2 regions of the Brenneria roseae subsp. americana genome follow, and region 2 is predicted to be linked to the other one. Evidence: predicted binding sites of a transcription regulator. Region 2 holds the regulator's gene; the other holds the start of a gene.
The links. Region 2 encodes Fur, which represses iron uptake genes when iron is present. Its sites were predicted from a motif close to ATAATAATGAGAACNACTATCAA; they were not measured.
Positions count from the first base shown of each region.

Region 1 (7,963 bases), on a different contig from region 2:
TCGCGCTGGGTCGCTAACGGTTTGGTGGGCGAAACCTGAATTTTCCCGGGAACCGGATACTGGTGAAAATCAAGCGCGCTTTGCTTTAGTTGTTCATCCATTTTTTAATCCTTTATCGGTTTTTGTTGTGACATGCATATAGGGTCAGGAATACCCAGTATAGTGTTTGCAAATTGTTAAACTATGAAGGACGGCAAAAACCGGAAGTGAATACCGATTAATATAGTTATTTTATTTGATGGTTTTTTGTTCGACAGATGTATCATTATTAAGACGCTATCGTTACGCGCATAACGATGCGCGCAGGCGGATCGCGCCGATCGTCAGCGTTGCTGGGTCAACATTATTACGCACTGATGCACAACCTGACTTTTGTTGAGACAGCAAAAATCAGGTCGGATAAAACATCACGCTGCGGGAAAGGGCTACTGCGTCATATTCAGAATGGTGCGGATATTACCCGCGCTGGTGGCGATAATATCAATCGCACCGGTGCGCAACGCGCCGAGGATTGCCAGCGCCTTGGTATTTTCGGCAGCAATGGCGATCACACAAGGAATTTTGTGCAGTTCTTCAATACTGACGCCGATCACCCGATCGTTCATGACCGTATCAACGTGCTGTCCCTGCGCATTAAAGAAATCATACCCGGCGATATCGCCAATGACGCCCTGATTGAGGCTCGCATCGATAATCTCATGCGGAGTGAACCAACCCAGCTTCACCATATAGCTGTTTTCATTCATATCACCAATGCCCACCAGCGCGATATCCGCTTTGCGCGCCCGATCCAGCGTTTCCTTGATGGTGCCATTCTGCATAAACGCGTCTTTCAGCGCCCGATTCTCGACATAGGCGGGAGCATAAAGCGTTTCGCTGCTGCCGCCGAACTTCTTCGCCAGACGGCGGCTAATATGGTCGGCGTTAATCGCATCGCCGGGGCGATGCGTCCCTCCGATGCCGCAGATAAAGCGGCAGTTACGCTCAACCACATTACTGACGTGATCGGCTACCGCCGCGACGTTGCGCCCCTGTCCGACAGCCACTACCGTGTCATCCTTGAGGGTCAGCGCCAGATGGCCGGAAACCAGCGCAGCAACCTGTCGCCGCTGTTCTTCTTCATCCTGATAATCCAGGGCGATCAAGGCGCGTTTTATCGGAAACCGCTCCAGCATTTGCTGTTCAAGGCGGGTACTGAATACCGGATGATAACGCACGGTAATTTCAACAATCCCTTCCTCCTTTGCCCGTTTAAGCAAACGACCAACCTTGATGCGTGAAAGACCAAACTTCTTTGCGATCTCTTCCTGAGTAATTTCGTCCTGATAATAAGCGACGGCAATTTCAGTCAGAAGTTCGTTTTCCTGAAATCCTGGTTGCTTTTCCATCTGGTAAAATTTTCCTTAAATAAGGTTATGCGGTCATAAAGCCATTTATACAGACGCTGTACCTACAGATAAAAACCGGTGGTGATAAGAGATTGTTACATGCCGGAGAACCCGGCTCAATCCCGGCACCGTGATACTGAGATAACGTAGTAAATGGTACAAATTATAATGCAACAGAGCCAGACCAACAGGCTGATTCTGACGATATGGAAAGCGATCACAAACCGGCCTGCAACAGCTTTCTGGTTGCTTACCGCCCTTTACAATCACAGTAATCAGAGAAAGCGCATGTTATTTTGACCGCGAGTGGTGCAGTGTGTTGCCCTGCGTTACTGGTTTTTATTTCGCTTGCTTCCCCTTTTCCTCTTCTATTCAAGGAGCTCAGCCATGAACCAATTAGAAGCCCTTAAACAGTTCACCGTCGTCGTCGCCGACAGCGGCGATATCGACTCCATTCGCCAGTTTGCGCCGCAGGACGCCACCACCAATCCGTCCCTGATCCTGAAAGCCGCCAGCCTGCCCCAGTATCAGCCGCTCTTCGATGACGCCCTCGCCTACGCCCGCCAACAAGGCGGCGGCAAAGAAACCCAACTCATCAATGCCGGCGACAGACTGGCGGTGAATATCGGGGCCGAAGTGCTGAAAAGCATTCCGGGCCGCATTTCCACCGAAGTGGACGCCCGACTCTCGTTCGATCGTGGAATGTGCGTGGCAAAAGCCCGTAAGCTCATCGGACTGTATCAGGAAAAAGATATTCCCCGCTCACGCATTCTGATCAAACTGGCCGCTACCTGGGAAGGTATTCGCGCCGCCAAAGAGCTGGAGCAAGAAGGCATCAACTGTAACCTGACGCTGCTGTTCTCCTTTGCCCAGGCCCGCGCCTGCGCTGAAGCGGGCGTATATCTGATTTCACCGTTTGTCGGCCGCATTTATGACTGGTATCAGGCCAAACAACCGGCCAGTGATTATCAGGTCGAGAACGATCCCGGCGTCCAGTCGGTGCGCAACATTTATGATTACTATAAGCGCTACCGCTACTCAACGGTGATAATGGGAGCCAGTTTCCGCAAAGTGGAACAGATTCTGGCGCTGGCAGGCTGCGATCGTCTGACCATTTCTCCGGCCCTGCTGGAACAGTTGAAAAACAGCAGCGCTCCCGTAGAACGCCAGCTGACACCTTCAACAGAAGCGTTTCATCAACCGTCGCCGTTATCCGAAGCGGAATTCCGCTGGGAACATCATCAGGACCCGATGGCCGTTGATAAACTGGCTGAAGGCATTCGTTTGTTCGCCGCTGACCAGCAGAAGCTGGAAGCGATGCTGGCGGCTAAACTGTAACCTCCAGAGTAAAGCATGTCCGCTCGTAAAGAACTTGCCAATGCCATCCGCGCGCTGAGCATGGATGGCATGCATTTATCGTCTTTCTGCTTCCTGAAATTTATGGAAGATACAGCATATTGAAAAATTTCGTTTTTTCACCCATCCCGCTTTTAACGACTATGCTTATACCCAATAGATTTTCAGGATGACATAGCAGATCCCCCCTCCGAGATTATGCGTTTTCGTCATGCCGGACCTGCTGCGTTATCACTGCATCGCCCCGAAAGGCCATTCTTCTTTTTTCTTTTGCACTGTGAGCTATCGACACCGGGAGAGCGGTTCACGGCACGCCATGACCGTAGCCGTCTTCCATGCTTTGCAACATTATCATTCACCAACACATCATCGAGGTAGATAGTATGAGCCACTTCATTTTCTCTTCACCAAGAAAATACGTTCAGGGCCGCGGCGTACTTGATGAACTGGGCGAACAACTCAAGCCGTTAGGAACCAAAGCGTTTCTCATGGCAGACAGCACCGTTTGGGACATCATCGGCCAACGCGTGGAAACCGCCTTAAAGCAGGCGGGCATCAGCCACCACTACGAGCGTTTTAACGGCGAAGCCTCCGGCAATGAGATCACCCGCCTTGCGGCGCTGGCTCGTCACGCCGGCACCGATATCATCGTCGGACTGGGCGGCGGCAAAACCCTGGATACCGCAAAAGCCATCGCGGACGAGTTGAAATGCAATGTAGCGATTGTACCCACCGTCGCGTCAACAGATGCGCCATGCAGCGCCCTGTCGGTGATTTATACCGATGACGGCGTCTTTGAATCTTATCGTTTTTACGACAAAAACCCCGATCTGGTTCTGGTCGACACCGCCGTGTGTGCTCAGGCTCCCGCACGCCTGTTCGCATCCGGTATCGCAGACGGCCTGGCAACCTTTATCGAGGCACAGGCCGTACTGCGCTCTCATTCACTCTCCATGCTGGGCGGCAAACCCACACTGGCGGGGATGGCGATTGCCGAAGTTTGTGAGAAAACCCTGCTGGCCTATGGTTATAGCGCCTATAAAGCGGTAGAAAAAGGTGTCGTGACACCGGCGGTGGAATCCGTGGTTGAAGCGAATACGCTGCTTTCCGGATTAGGTTTCGAGAATGGCGGTCTGGCCGGAGCCCATGCGATCCACAACGGTTTTACCGCCATAAAAGGCGATATACATCACCTCACTCACGGGGAAAAAGTCGCATACGGCACGCTCACCCACATGGTACTGGAGAAACGCGCCGATGAAGAGATTGCCCGCTATATCCGTTTCTATCGGGCGATCAAGATGCCAACCTTGCTGAAAGATCTGCATCTGGAAAATGAACCTTTTGAAAATTTGGTCAAGGTTGGCGAACTCGCGTGCAGTCAGGAAGACACGCTGAAAAATCTGGACAGCGCGATAACCGCAGAGGATGTTGCCCACGCCATTATCGCCGTCGATGCTTTCAGTAAAACGATCGATTAACAACATCGTCCGTTAATACGTCATGTCTCCCGGTCAAGCCGGGAGACATTGAACGAGAAGCCGTCCACGTCGGGGTCCGTTACTTCGCAAACCATCCCTGAATCTGCGCATGCTGTAATAGCATAATGGTCTTAGCGTCTTTAATCCGGCCATCGCTGATCATTTCCATTGCCTGCGTAAACGGCAGTTCCAGCACTTCAATATCTTCGTCGTCCACACCGCCACCCGCATTATCCCGCAAAGATTCGTCATACTCCGCCGCGAAGAAGTGCAGCCGTTCGGTGATGCCACCGGGTGACATATAGGCATCGAACAACTTTTCGACCTTGCCGATCGCATAGCCGGTCTCTTCGATCGCTTCATTACGGATACACTCTTCCGGCGAGTGATCGTCCAGCAATCCGGCGCAGGCTTCCAGCAACATGCCGCTTTCATTACCGTTGACATAGGTGGGAATCCGGAACTGGCGCGTCAGCACCACCGTGCCTTTCTCACGGTTATACAGCAGAATAGTCGCGCCATCGCCCCGGTCGTACACCTCACGGATCTGACGAACCACGCCGCCATTCTTTCTTTTTAAATCAAATACATATTTATTAAGAAGAAACCAATGGTCAGACAGTAGCTTCTTTTCAATGATAGTAATCGGCGACGACATAACTGAACCCCATTAAAGAAAGAATCAGTGCCTGATAATAAGACGACGCATGCCGGAATGCACGAGCCTTCACCACCCCAGAGCAGTGCTGATGAGCAGATAAAGATTGAGTGAAACAACGATGAAGACGATCGCTTTACCCGTGTTCTGTACCAGACGGCTATTCACCATATCTCCCATCAACGCCTTGTTGCCGGTAAAGGACAGCAGAGGAACCAGCGCCAGCGCAATACCGAAACTCAGCACCACCTGACTCAGGACCAGTACGCGGGTCGGTTCCATACCGGAGAGAATAACGATAAACGACGGCAGCATCGTGACCGTTCGCCGTACCCACAGCGGAATATGAAAGCGCACGAACCCCTGCATGACCACCTGTCCGGCCAGCGTGCCGACAACGGTTGAAGACAGCCCGGCCACGACCAGACTCAGCCCGAAAATAGTTGCCGCCGCTTGTCCTAACAAAGGTTCCAGCGTCAGATAAGCCCGATCGAGATCGGCGATATCCTGATTACCGCTGAAATGGAACGCCGCCGCCGCTGTCGCCATCATCGCCAGATTCACAAAACCGGCGATAGTCATGGCGATGGCGACATCGACTTTGGTGGCGGAATAACGTTCCGCACGGGTATGTCTGCCCTCATGCTGCGTCAGAGAAGAATGCAGGTATATCACGTGAGGCATGATCGTCGCCCCCAGCACACCGGCAGCCAGTAGCACGGCATCAGAGGTCGGCAGACTGGGAATCACCATCCCTTTTGTCAGGGCTGACAGTTCAGGGCGAGAGAACACCAGCTCGACAATGTAAGCCGCGGCGACAAACAGCAGCAGCCCGCCGATCACCATCTCCAGCGGTTTTTGTCCGCGCTTTTGCAACGTTAAAATCAGGAAAGTCGCAATGGCCGTCAGGGTCGCCCCTTCAAGCAGCGATACCCCCAACAGCAGTTTGAAACCGATCGCCGCGCCGATAAACTCCGCCAGATCGGTTGCCATGGCAATAATTTCGGCCTGAACCCAATAAGCCCAAACGGCAGGTCGGGGAAAACGCTCGCGGATCAGCTCGGCCAGATTGCTACCGGTCGCGATCCCGAGTTTGGCAGACAGCAGTTGGATCAGCATGGCCATGATATTGGCCCAAACCACCACCCACAGCAGCGTATAGCCATAGGCCGCGCCCGACTGGATATTGGTCGCGAAATTACCCGGGTCAATGTACCCGATCGCCGCAATAAACGCGGGCCCCATCAAAGAAAGTTTGATCTTCCTTGATGTACGGCTGACTGACCCGACGGTACGGCTATCCGGCATAGTATGCCCCTTCTAACCCTGCTGTTTTATCAACTCTCACATAAATGATAATGATTATCAAGTGCATCCAGAGCGGCAATACCAATTCTTCCAATAGCCAGAGATGATGATTTACCACGTGGATAAAAACATCTTTTTAACAAATAAAAACCAACAAAATATAAACAAAAAACCCCACGCCTGAGCATGGGGTTGACGCTGACGGCTGAGTCAACGAACGAAGCGGGCGAACAGGGTTATTCTTTCGCCTTGGAAACGGCCACCATCGCCGGGCGCAGCAGACGACCATTCAACGTATAGCCTTTCTGCATCACCATCATCACATAGTTAGGCTGATGATCGGCGGACTCCAGCATGGTCATCGCCTGATGCACTTCCGGATTAAACGGCACGTTCACCTCGCTGACCACTTCAATGCCAAACTTGTGCACGGCATCCAACAGGGATTTCAGCGTCAGTTCAACACCTTCAATCATTGACGCCAACGCTTCATTGGATTTGTCCGCCATATCCAATGCGCGCTCAAGATTATCGATCACCGGCAACATTTCGCTGGCGAATTTCTCCACCGCAAATTTATGCGCCTTCTCAACATCGATCTCCGCACGACGGCGAATATTATCGGCTTCAGCGCGGGCACGCAGTACACTATCGCGTTCGCGCTGCTGCAATTCACTCAGTTGCGCTTCCAGTTCGGCAATGCGCTCATCACGCGGGTCAGCTACGTCTGTCGTCTCTGGTACGGCTTCCGATTGACGCCCTTTTGCTGCATCCATTTGATCCAAGACTTGCTCGTCAGGCGTGTTCTGTTCTTTACTACTCATGAAATTCTCCGCGGTTTAGCATTAATCTCGCTAGTTGCTATTATGGGGATCAAAACCGGGGTTTCAAGGGAACCAGTCACATATACCCAATAGATTTCAAGTTGCAGGACGGCGGCAGCCGAAGGGGCAAGGCCCACGGATGGCCGGGTAGTGAGCGCAGCCAGCGCGCCTGCAACCTGAAAAAAGATGACGGGTATATTGGTTTTGCAGAACGTCGGCACACCACGCTGAGGACAATGACAGCAATGAATAAACCATTTAATTGTATTGGTATCGTCGGCCATCCGCGACACCCTACCGCGCTGGCCACCCATGAGATGCTTTATCATTGGCTGAGCGACAAAGGTTATTCGGTGCTTATTGAACAGCAGATTGCCCGCGAACTGAATCTGCAAGACGCGCCGACCGGCAGCCTGGCCGATATCGGGCAGTCGGCCGATCTGGCCGTGGTGGTCGGCGGCGATGGCAATATGCTCGGTGCCGCACGCGTCCTGTCCCGCTACGATATCAACGTCATTGGCGTTAACCGCGGCAACCTCGGTTTTCTAACCGACCTGGATCCGGATCATGCCCAGCAACAGCTTTCGGAAGTGCTCGACGGCCATTATCTGAGCGAGCGACGTTTTATGCTGGAAGCGCATATTTGCCGCGCCGAACAGCCAAACAGCATCAGCACCGCCATCAACGAAGTGGTACTCCACCCCGGAAAAGTCGCGCACATGATCGAATTTGAAGTCTATATTGACGACAAGTTTGCCTTTTCACAGCGTTCGGACGGCTTGATCATCTCCACGCCCACGGGCTCTACCGCTTATTCGCTCTCCGGCGGTGGCCCGATCCTCACCCCTTCGCTTGATGCCATTGCGCTGGTGCCGATGTTCCCCCACACGCTCTCGGCGCGTCCGCTGGTTATCAACAGCAGCAGCACGATTCGGTTGAAGTTTTCCC
Region 1 covers NZ_QDKJ01000008.1:63,529-71,491, forward strand. Annotated here, with positions in the region: gene maeB (NADP-dependent oxaloacetate-decarboxylating malate dehydrogenase) at 1-101, opposite strand, end outside; gene B4923_RS11630 (sugar-binding transcriptional regulator) at 426-1,388, opposite strand; gene tal (transaldolase) at 1,776-2,726, shown strand; gene B4923_RS11640 (glycerol dehydrogenase) at 3,128-4,225, shown strand; gene nudK (GDP-mannose pyrophosphatase NudK) at 4,305-4,883, opposite strand; gene B4923_RS11650 (Nramp family divalent metal transporter) at 4,953-6,191, opposite strand; gene grpE (nucleotide exchange factor GrpE) at 6,428-7,015, opposite strand; gene nadK (NAD(+) kinase) at 7,261-7,963, shown strand, end outside.
Region 1: the regulator Fur is predicted to act here: its motif matches at 6,230-6,252, upstream of B4923_RS11650 (Nramp family divalent metal transporter).

Region 2 (7,963 bases):
CCGCGCTCAGGGCCGTCACCGAAGCAGGCATTACATCGCGTTCGGACGCTGCCGGATTGATGCGTCAGTTCATTAAAGAAGAAGGCGTGATTCAGTTTCTGCTGAAATCATTCCAGCAAGGTGAATGGCGCTTTAACGTGCCGGTATTGTGGGAGCAGTACGAGAATATCGTCGGTTGGCAGGTTGTTCCCCCGTGGCAAGGGCCGATTTTGTTTATTCGCGGTGAAAACTCACCCTACCTGGATGATATCTATCGTGATGCCTTATTAAGCCAATTCCCGACAGCCCGCGCATATGTGATCAGCGGCGCCGGTCACTGGGTGCATTCTGAAAAACCGGACGCGGTTTTACGCGCCATTCATCGTTTCCTGGATGCCGGTTGACCAGACAGGCCGTCAACGACAGTTAACCGTTGTCGCCGCCAGTGCGGCTAAGGTATGATGGCGCTCGCAGTAGAGGGACGGCTGATTCAGCCACAGGCATTGTAACCACATCATCAAAATGCACGCGTTATATACCTCATAGATTTCATCATGCAGGCAAACCAGATCGCCGGTTTCATGAAAGATAAAGGACGTAGGATGTGCGCGTTTTGGTCCGAATACCTTGCAGTATCATTACCTATGGCAAAAGAACAAACGGATCGCACCACGCTGGATCTGTTCGCAGATGAACGTCGCCCGGGCCGCCCGAAGACCAATCCGCTTTCACGTGATGAACAGCTAAGAATCAATAAGCGTAACCAGCTGCGACGCGATAAAGTTCGCGGATTGCGGCGTATTGAATTAAAAATCAATAGTGAGGCAGTGGATATACTGAATAGTCTGGCGGAACAACGGAATATCAGCCGTAGCGAACTCATTGAGCAAATACTGTTGGCGCAGTTGGCCGACCAATCGTCCTGAAATATCGATTTATGAAATTTGTACAGTGTCATCCCTGACACTGAGGAAAACCAGACTCAGAATTTTTCCCAATTATCCTGGCTGGGTGGCAGCGCTTTTCTGACAGACGTAGCGGCTACCGCTTTTGGCGCCGGCGCTGAATTTGCCACTGCCCGCGACTGTGGATGTTGCTCAGACAGCTGGAATAAAGAAACCGTCTGGTTCAGCAGCGCCGCCTGTTCCTCAAGGGATTGCGCAGCGGTCGAGGCCTGTTCCACCAGCGCCGCATTCTGCTGAGTCACGCTGTCCATCTCCGCGATCGCCTGACCGACCTGCGCAATGCCTTTGCTTTGCTCTTCCGAAGCAGACGCAATTTCTCCCATGATGTCTGTTACATTCGTCACCGCCCGCACAATTTCATGCATGGTGTTACCGGCATCTTCAACCAGATTCGACCCGGTATCCACACAGCGTACCGATTCGGAAATCAGCCCTTCAATTTCCTTCGCGGCTTGTGCACTGCGCTGCGCAAGACTGCGGACTTCCCCTGCCACCACGGCAAAACCACGGCCCTGCTCACCGGCTCGTGCGGCTTCTACCGCGGCGTTAAGCGCAAGAATGTTCGTCTGGAAGGCAATGCCGTTAATCACGGTGGTAATCTCAGCAATCTTTCTCGAACTGCCAGAGATTTCCGACATGGTTTTCACCACATTTTCAACGATATCGCCACCTTTTTTCGCGGTTGTTGACGCTTGCAGCGCCAATTGGCTGGCATGGTTGGCATTTTCCGCATTCTGCTTCACTGTTGCCGTCAATTGCTCCATGCTGGCAGCGGTTTCTTCCAGCGCGGAAGCCTGCTGTTCCGTACGTGATGACAAATCGTTATTGCCAGCCGCAATCTCTGATGCGCCCTGATAAATAGAGTCTGTACTGTTGCGGATTGTGCTGACGGTATTCGCCAGACTGGTTTGCATTTCCCGCAATAGCGGAAACAATTTACCAACGCAGTTGTGGCCAAAATCGATAATCGGCTTGCCTAGCTGGCCGGAAGCAATGACGCTGAAATGGTCGCGCAGCTCGTTCAATGGACGAGTCAGACAGATCACCAGATAGCGGTCGGTCAGGAACAGCATCATCAAACCGACCACCAAACCGGTCAACAAGATATTCTGACCGATCGAGGTAATCTGTTCGAATCGAATCCCCGCCGCATCAAACTTGTCAGCGCTGGCTTTACTGAAAGCGGTCAGCGATGCGCCGAACTGCCGGCTCAGCGGCGGAACCACGTTTTTAGCCTGATCCTGATAATCATCCAACGCATTGGCGGCCGCCTTTTGGTATAGCGGATCAACGCCCTGTGTAATCAGATTACCCCAGTCACGGCTGACCGCTTGCACCAGCGCATCATCCAGACCGGCATGATCGATGGCATTAAACGCGATCAAATCAGATTTTAAAGTATTCAACGCGTTCAAAGCGGATGCCTGCTCTTTATCCGCTGAATCATTATCGCCATTGCGGCGATAATCAACCGCTCGCGCCAAACGCGTGACCATACGAAAATACTGATCGTTGCCTTGATTGACAAAGTTCGTGTTTTGCACCAGCAAACTGCTGGTCTTGGATGTCGCTGTCATCTCTTTAAAAGAGAACATGGTATAGATAGAGACACCGCCCCATAACACGCAAAAGGTGCCTAACACCCACAGCATCGCCGTTCTAATGGCGATATCTTTTAATAGTCTCATAGCTTGCTCCAAACCTAAGCATTAAAATAACAAGGATGGCTTTTTATCGTTAATCAACAGACAGTTTTCAGAAAAAACCATGTCATGAAATATGTTACATCTCCCCCAATGTTCAATTTCATTGTGTTGAAAACAAAAGGGACCACGCTGACTAATCGACAAAATTCAGAGAATATTTAGCGTTGGAGATACCTTTCTTCAATTTATTGTTCTATTCCGAGAACAATTTCATAAATTTTCAGATATATAAGAATATTAAGTATCGTAAATGCCGCTGAAGAAGGTTAGCGACACTAACCGCAGCATATGAAAAAATCCGGTCACAGACAGTACGACGATACAATGAGCGGCAACCATGGCGAAGCACAGCACAGATCACCGATGTCAGGTTGATTTTCAGGTGTCTGGCCATACCCCGAAAGATAATATTCCGATTGCCGATAAAATTTAAACTTTTCAATTTCATACGGCCATACTACATATAGCTTATCATCTTCGTCATGATGATATTTGTTTAAAAATCCAACACACATCTCATGATTTGCCGAAAATTGTCCGGCTAGTAACCTGATAACGTGACAAAATTAGCGTAAAAGACGAAAAGATAAAATCAAAATGGCATTTCATTATTCTTTAAGCAAAAAATATAACATTTTATTTTTTAGCACACCGATTTTAATATTTCATTCGCACGCTAACATTTCAATAGGATAAAGAATAAGTGGATATGAGAAATAACCGCCTGATATTTCCCATTCCCTCCTTCAACCAATTCCGCATGCCTGTGACAACCTTACCGCGCTGTGCGTCATCAACCATCCCCTCGTTTAAAGACGATGGCAGCATGATTGACATTGCCACTCGCATACCAGATTGCCTTGAATATGCGTGTGTTAACCAACGCCAAACCGAAGTGGATAAAACCTCACCCAATTTACGTATCCTTACCGATACGAGTTTCTCATGCAGGTTGTGTCTGTTATTATGAGCCGATAAGTGGGTGAGACATGGCACCATACCATTAAGAATCAAGAGGTTATTTAATTCATGGCACTGATAGGCATTTTCTTTGGCAGTGATACTGGCAATACTGAAAACATTGCCAAGACGATCCAACAGCAGCTGGGCACCGACGTTGCTGAAGTTCATGACATCGCCAAAAGCAGTAAAGAAGATCTCGAAGCTTTCGATATCCTGCTGTTGGGTATTCCGACCTGGTATTATGGTGAAGCCCAATGCGACTGGGATGACTTTTTCCCGACGCTGGAAGAGATCGATTTCACCGGCAAACTGGTTGCCCTGTTTGGCTGTGGCGATCAGGAAGATTATGCAGAATACTTCTGCGATGCCATGGGCACCATTCGTGACATCATCGAGCCACGCGGTGCGACCATTGTCGGGCACTGGCCGACAGAAGGTTATTACTTTGAAGCATCGAAAGGTCTGGCGGATGACAACCATTTCATCGGTCTGGCCATTGACGAAGATCGTCAACCTGAACTGACCAGCGAACGCGTAACGACCTGGGTTAAACAGATCAGCGAAGAGTTGAACCTGAAAGAGCTGGTTGGTTAATATTGTTTCTGGCCCTGATAGCACGATCAGGGTCAGATCAATAGGAAAAACCTTTCATAATAATTGACACATTTTTTTAACTTCCCGCCATAAACCTGTACAATAAACCCATCGGTTTTGTACGTGCATGAATGTTTCTTCATTTATCAACAACACATTGCGTCAATACCTATAATAGGTGTAGGGACAACATTGTTAACATTCCATGGTTTCCATTTTGCATGCACGGTTCTATAATTGGGACGCTATTACATTTTTTGAGCCGACCGATGTCATAGGCTAGATAGCCTCCATTGATATAAGTAAGCAACAGGACTAAATCCGCATGACTGACAATAACACCGCATTAAAGAAGGCCGGCCTGAAAGTCACTCTTCCAAGACTGAAAATTCTGGAAGTATTGCAGGACCCAGAGTGCCATCACGTCAGTGCGGAAGATTTATACAAAAAACTGATTGATATGGGCGAAGAAATTGGTCTGGCGACCGTTTATCGCGTACTTAATCAGTTTGATGATGCTGGTATTGTCACCCGCCATAATTTTGAAGGTGGTAAATCAGTTTTTGAATTGACTCAACAACATCATCATGACCATCTGATTTGCCTGGATTGTGGCAAAGTCATTGAATTCCGCGATGAATATATTGAAGCGCGTCAGCGCGAAATCGCAGAAAGACATGGTATCAAACTGACAAACCACAGTTTGTATCTGTATGGCCATTGCAGCGCAGGGGATTGCCGTGAAGACGAAACCCTGCACGATGCAAGAAGATAAATCGACCGCATAAAAAATCCGCCGGAGCGACTTTTAACGTCGCCTGCGACGGCCCGCAGGGTGACGGGCAGGATCGCCCGTCATAAAATAAAACCGCCTCGGCGGTTTTATTTTTATATTACCGGGTACTCTGTTCGGCATTAGCCGACCCAGGTATCCCGCAAGCCGGCAGTACGGTTAAACACCAGATGCTCTGCACTGGAGTAAACACGATCTGCGCAGAAATAACCTTCTCGTTCAAACTGATAGGCCTTCTCTGCTTCAGCCTGCGCCAGGCTGGCTTCGACAAATCCATAAGTAATCTTCAGTGAATCCGGGTTAATGGTGGACAGGAAATCCTCCGCCGCGGCCGGGTTCGCGACGCTGAACAAACGATCATACAGACGGAATTCTGCCGGCAACGCATGGGCTGCTGACACCCAATGAATCACCCCTTTCACTTTGCGGCCATCTGCCGGATCTTTACTTAACGTTTCAGGATCGTAGCTGCAATAAATAGCGGTGATCGTGCCCTGCTCGTCTTTCTCGATACGTTCGGCTCTGACCACGTAAGCATTACGCAGGCGAACTTCTTTACCCAGCACCAAACGTTTGTATTGCTTGTTGGCTTCTTCACGGAAGTCGGCGCGATCGATATAAATCTCACGGCTGAACGCGACCTGGCGAGTCCCCATCTCCGGCTTATTCGGATGATTTGGCATGGTAACCCACTCTTCATGGTCTGAAGGCAGGCTTTCAATAATCAGCTTCACCGGATCCAGAACCGCCATGGCACGCGGCGCATTTTCGTTCAGATCGTCGCGGATACAGGATTCCAACGCCGCCATTTCGACGTTATTATCCTGCTTGGTAATCCCGATGCGAACACAGAACTCACGGATAGACGCCGCACTATAACCGCGACGACGCAAACCAGAAATGGTTGGCATACGCGGATCGTCCCATCCCTCGACAACCTTTTCCTCGACCAGCAGATTCAACTTGCGCTTGGACATGATGGCATATTCAAGATTCAGGCGAGAAAACTCATACTGACGTGGATGGCAAGGAACCGTAATGTTGTCCAGTACCCAGTCATACAAACGACGATTATCCTGGAATTCCAACGTACACAGGGAGTGCGTCACGCCTTCCAGCGCATCGGAAATGCAGTGGGTAAAGTCATACATCGGGTAGATGCACCACTTGTTGCCGGTCTGATGATGCTCAGCGAACTTGATACGATAGAGAACCGGGTCGCGCATAACGATAAATGACGATGCCATATCAATCTTGGCACGCAGACAAGCGGTTCCTTCAGCAAAACCGCCGTTACGCATTTTTTCAAACAGAGCGAGGTTTTCCTGTACGGTACGATCGCGATAAGGGCTGTTTTTCCCTGGCGACGTCAGCGTACCGCGGTATTCCCGGATCTGTTCCGGCGTCAGTTCATCAACGTATGCCAGTCCTTTACTAATCAACTCAACCGCATACAGGTGCAACTGATCGAAATAGTCGGAAGAATAGCGAACCTCACCGCTCCATGAGAATCCCAGCCACTCTACGTCACGTTTGATCGACTCAACGTATTCAATATCTTCTTTTACCGGGTTGGTATCGTCAAAGCGCAGATTGCACTGCCCATTGTAATCGCGTGCAATGCCAAAATTCAGACAGATAGACTTCGCATGGCCAATATGCAGATAGCCGTTAGGCTCTGGCGGAAAACGCGTCTGGATATGATCATGCTTACCGGATGCCAAATCTTCATCAATAATCTGACGGATAAAGTTAGTTGGGCGGGCTTCAGCCTCACTCATGCTTGATTCCTCAAATGCTAAAACGACATATAACCGCTAATGATCCAACAAGCTACGTCGGGAAACAACCGTTAGTTTCATTTAATTATTAATGATGAAAAAAACGGGGTGAGATTGTGATCTCACCCCGTAAATTTATAGCAAACCATCACTGTGTGACGTTTATTGCTCTTTGCTGACGCTCTTCAGCGCAGAAGCAATGGATTCCGCCTGCGTCCCCACCACTATCTGAACGCTCTGCTTATTCAGGCGGATAACGCCCGCGGCACCGAGTCGTTTGGCCTGAGCTTCATCAACCAGACCGGAATCCACCACATTCAGACGCAAGCGCGTGATACAGGCGTCAATCCCAACCAGATTATCTTTACCACCAAGCGCCGCCAGATAACCACGAGCCAGTTGGTTGGAATCCTGGGCGGCGGATGTTGCAGGCGTCGTGTTGACGTTATATCCATCGGCTTCGCTGCCGCTGACGGACAGTTCACGCCCGGGCGTCAGCAGGTTGAAACGAGTGATGGTAAAGCGGAACACCAGATAGTAAACACCAAAGAACACCAGTCCCTGTGGTATCAACATATACCAATGCGTCGCCAATGGGTTACGCGACGACAGCATCATATCCACCAGACCGGCGCTGAACCCGAAACCGGCTATCCAATGCATACTGGCCGCAATGAACACGGAAATCCCGGTGAGCAACGCATGCAGGAAATACAGCACCGGCGCGACAAACATAAAGGAGAATTCGAGCGGTTCGGTGATCCCGGTGAAGAAGGAGGCAAATGCCGCCGCGATCATAATCCCGGCAACTTTGTTCTTATTCTCAGGACGCGCGCAGTGATAAATCGCCAATGCGGCACCAGGCAGACCAAACATCATAATGGGGAAGAAGCCTGCCTGATAACGTCCGGTGATCCCCACAACCGCTTTACCCGCATCGATGGACTGCTGCCCGGCAAGGAAATTCGGGATATCGTTAATCCCGGCGACATCAAACCAGAACACCGAATTCAGGGCATGATGCAAACCAACCGGAATCAACAAGCGGTTAAAGAACGCATAGATCCCTGCGCCAGCCGAGCCCAATTGCTGAATGTGTTCACCAAAGGCCACCAGCGCATTGTAAATGGCTGGCCACACATACATCAAAATGAATGCAACCAGAATCATCAGGAACGATGT
Region 2 covers NZ_QDKJ01000004.1:316,724-324,686, forward strand. Annotated here, with positions in the region: gene ybfF (esterase) at 1-383, shown strand, start outside; gene ybfE (LexA regulated protein) at 624-905, shown strand; gene B4923_RS07345 (methyl-accepting chemotaxis protein) at 962-2,632, opposite strand; gene fldA (flavodoxin FldA) at 3,680-4,207, shown strand; gene fur (ferric iron uptake transcriptional regulator) at 4,533-4,982, shown strand; gene glnS (glutamine--tRNA ligase) at 5,123-6,781, opposite strand; gene nagE (N-acetylglucosamine-specific PTS transporter subunit IIBC) at 6,944-7,963, opposite strand, start outside.